One region of the Pseudoalteromonas sp. P80D2 genome, then DNA from elsewhere that is predicted to be linked to it. Evidence: predicted binding sites of a transcription regulator. Region 1 holds the regulator's gene; the other holds the start of a gene.
The links. The regulator MetJ, encoded in region 1, represses methionine synthesis genes. The targets are predictions, from matches to a motif close to TAGACGTCTAGACGTCTA.

Region 1 (2,201 bases):
AAGTACGTAAACCACGAAGCGTTAAGTAGCTGTCAAATGGTGCACCAGTAATACCGATATTATTCGCCCACCAAGCAAGTTCATCGCCTAGCTCTTGCGTTGCAGCAATCACTGCACCGCCCACTACATCAGAGTGACCATTGATGTATTTAGTGGTTGAGTGCACAACAATATCAACACCAAACTCAATTGGGTTTTGTAATGCAGGTGATAAGAAGGTGTTGTCAGCCGCAACCAAAGCACCGCACTGCTTAGCAATGCTAGTGATTGCTTTAATATCTGTTAAACGCAAGATTGGGTTACTTGGCGTTTCAATCCAAATCAACTTAGGTTTAATCGCTAAAATTTCTTGGAGATTTTCAGATTTAGTTAAATCCAAAACTTTTAGTTTTAACAGGCCACGTTTTTCAAGCGAGGTGAATAAACGGTAACTACCGCCATAACAGTCATGTGGGATCACTAACGTGTCGTCACTGTTTAATAGCTGAGTTGCTAAATGCACAGCAGACATACCTGTTGCAGTGATAATACCTCTAGCACCACCTTCAAGCTCAGCTAAGGTTTCAGCTAAGATATCGCGATTTGGGTTACCACTGCGACCATAGTCATACTGGCGCTTAGTATCAAAATCAGCAAATGAATAGGTGGTTGATAAGTAAATTGGTGGTACAACCGCACCATGATGTTTATCGGCTTCGATGCCGTGACGAACAGCAATCGTCGCTTTATTTTTTTCGCTCATTTCATCACCTATTCTTAAATTGGATGTTTAGACGTCTAAAAGGTTAGATGATCAAATATGAGAAGTCAAAGCATTTATGGCTTACACATAGAAGTTTATACATTTACACCACTAGATGGCTAAATAACTAGTATTTGACTATCTTTTTTAAAGAGATAGAATTTCCGCATCTTGCGCTGTGAATAAGGCGTAAATCACTGACAACCGAGGCAACGAAACAACTTATGGCTAAATGGAACGGTGAATACATTCACCCATATGCAGAACACGGTAAAAAATCAGAACAAGTAAAAAAGATTACCGTATCGATCCCACTTAACGTATTAAAAGTATTAACTGACGAGCGTACACGCCGCCAGATCAATAACTTGCGTCATGCGACGAATAGTGAGTTATTGTGTGAAGCTTTCTTACATGCTTTTACAGGTCAACCATTACCAAATGATGACGACCTACGTAAAGACAACCCTGAAAAGGTACCTGAAGAAGTTAAAAGAATTATGCAAGAAATGGGATTAGATATCCCAGTGCTTGATTCAGAATAAGTATTTCGGCCATCGGATCACCGCCGATAATCGCAGATATAAAAAAACTCAGCCTAGGCTGAGTTTTTTATTGCGCGATATACCTAATAGCTAATTAAGCTTAACGCATGTAATCTTCTGGCATGTCGATTTGCGCCACACCCGACTCTACTGCTGCTTCAGCAACAGCACGTGCAATACGTGGTAATAAACGCGGATCCATAGGCTTAGGAATGATGTACTCGGCACCAAACTCAAGTGACTCAACGCCAGCTGCTTTTAATACTTCACTTGGTACAGGCTCTTTCGCGATGCCGCGAATAGCATGAACTGCAGCAATTTTCATTTCATCATTAATTGCCGTTGCACGAACATCTAACGCACCACGGAAAATGAATGGGAAACAAAGCACGTTATTTACTTGGTTAGGGAAATCTGAACGACCCGTTGCCATAATTAAATCGTTACGCGCACTGTGTGCAACTTCTGGAGCAATCTCAGGATCTGGGTTTGAGCATGCAAACACGACTGGCTTATCAGCCATCAGCTTAAGATCATCTGCTGTTAACAGGTTAGGACCTGATACACCAACGAATACGTCAGCATCAGCAATAACATCTTGTAATGTACGCTTATCGGTATTGTTAGCAAATAATTGCTTATACTCGTTTAAGTCATCACGACGTGTATGGATCACACCTTTACGGTCAAGCATATAAATGTGTTCACGTAGTGCGCCACACTTAATTAAAAGCTCCATACAAGCCACAGCAGCAGCACCGGCACCTAAACATACGATGATGGCATCTTCGATGTCTTTACCTTGCACTTCAAGGGCGTTAAGCATACCAGCAGCAGTTACAATAGCTGTACCATGTTGGTCATCGTGGAAAACTGGAATATCACAGCGCTCGATAAGTGCTTTTTCGATTTCA
Region 2 (2,201 bases), on a different contig from region 1:
TTAGACGCGCTTCTTCTAATTTACCTGTACCAAATGTCTCGATGCTGATAGATGTTGGCTCTGCAACACCGATAGCGTAAGAAACTTGTAGCTCACATTTGTCAGCAAGGCCAGCAGCAACCACGTTTTTAGCAACGTAACGAGCAGCATATGCAGCTGAACGGTCAACTTTTGATGGATCTTTACCAGAGAAAGCACCACCACCGTGACGAGCCATACCACCGTATGTATCAACGATGATTTTACGACCTGTAAGACCACAGTCACCCATTGGGCCACCGATAACGAAACGGCCAGTTGGGTTGATGAAGAACTTAGTTGCGCTAGAGATTAGCTCGGCAGGAAGAACCGGCTTAATGATAGTTTCCATTACCGCTTCAACTAAGTCGTTTTGTGAGATTGAATCACAGTGTTGAGTTGAAAGAACAACGGCATCAATACCAACAGGCTTGCCATTTTCGTATGCAAACGTTACTTGAGATTTTGCATCTGGGCGTAACCAGTTAAGCTCACCGCTTTTACGAACTTCAGCTTGACGCTGAACTAGACGGTGTGAGTAAGTGATTGGTGCAGGCATTAAAACGTCAGTTTCATTACATGCGTAACCGAACATTAGACCTTGGTCACCAGCGCCTTGCTCTTCAGGGCGAGCACGGTCAACACCTTGGTTGATGTCTGGAGATTGTTTACCGATAGTGTTTAGGATTGCACAAGAGTCAGCATCGAAGCCCATGTCTGAGTGCGTGTAACCGATTTCACGTACTGTTTTACGTGTGATTTCTTCGATATCAACCCAAGCGCTAGTTGTGATTTCACCACCAACCATCACCATACCAGTCTTAACGTAAGTCTCACATGCAACACGGGCATGAGAATCTTGCTCAAGGATAGCATCTAGAACCGCGTCAGAGATTTGGTCCGCGATTTTATCCGGATGACCTTCAGAAACAGATTCAGAAGTAAATAAATGTTTTGCCATTGTATTTCTGCTCACAAATATTGCGCTTCACAAACGTCGGTAATAGCGCTAAAAAATTAAGGGGCGTATTTTATCTAAAACAAATATGTTTGCATAGTAATTTTACGCCTAGACGTCTATTTAAAATTACTAATAACGTATTGTTCTTAACAAACGCCCATAATTGGTGCATTTAATGCGGATTTTTAATTGCACTGTACCCTTACAATAAGTAAGAATGGGGCTTCATAAACAACCAGCGCAAATACATAAAGGTAGGAGAATTCATGCCATCACGCAAAGAACTTGCAAATGCTATTCGCGTCTTATCAATGGACGCAGTACAACAGGCCAAATCTGGTCACCCTGGCGCCCCTATGGGCATGGCAGATATCGCAGAAGTACTATGGCGCGATTATCTAAAGCACAATCCAACGAATCCAGAGTGGGCAGACCGAGATCGATTTATTCTTTCTAACGGCCACGGTTCAATGCTGATCTATTCTCTACTGCACTTAAGTGGCTATGACTTACCACTAGAGGAAATTAAAAACTTCCGTCAAATGCACTCAAAAACACCAGGTCACCCAGAGTATGGGTATGCACCAGGTATTGAGACTACTACGGGTCCATTAGGTCAAGGGATCACAAATGCAGTGGGCATGGCAATTGCCGAAAAAGCGCTAGCTGCACAGTTTAACCGTGAAGGTCACGATATTGTTGATCACTTCACGTATGCATTCATGGGCGATGGCTGTTTAATGGAAGGTATTTCACACGAAGCCTGTTCATTAGCCGGTACATTAGGCCTAGGTAAACTAGTTGCGTTTTGGGATGACAACGGCATCTCAATTGATGGTGAAGTAGAAGGTTGGTTCAGCGATGACACACCAGCGCGCTTCAAAGCATACGGCTGGCACGTAGTAAGCGATGTTGATGGTCATAACCCTGATGCAATTCGCGCCGCTATCGAAGAAGCGCGTAGCATCACTGATAAGCCATCATTAATCTGTTGTAAAACAGTGATTGGTTACGGTTCACCTAACAAGTCAGGTAGCCATGACTGTCACGGTGCACCACTAGGTGAAGACGAAATCAAAGCATCTCGTGAGTTCCTAGGTTGGACTGGCGATGCATTTGAAATCCCAGCTGATATCTACAGCGAGTGGGATGGCAAAGAAAAAGGTAAGCAACTAGAAGCAAGCTGGGATGAAAAGTTTGCAGCATACGCAAGTGCACACCC

Region 2: metK (methionine adenosyltransferase) is a predicted target of MetJ. The motif match lies at 1,081-1,098, and genes of this name have one in related genera.

Annotation. Positions count from the first base shown of each region.
Region 1 is NZ_JAZDAR010000028.1:68,301-70,501, reverse strand. It holds gene metB (cystathionine gamma-synthase) at 1-742, opposite strand, end outside; gene metJ (met regulon transcriptional regulator MetJ) at 967-1,287, shown strand; gene VRK28_RS07420 (malic enzyme-like NAD(P)-binding protein) at 1,388-2,201, opposite strand, start outside.
Region 2 is NZ_JAZDAR010000026.1:198,953-201,153, reverse strand. It holds gene metK (methionine adenosyltransferase) at 1-979, opposite strand, end outside; gene tkt (transketolase) at 1,246-2,201, shown strand, end outside.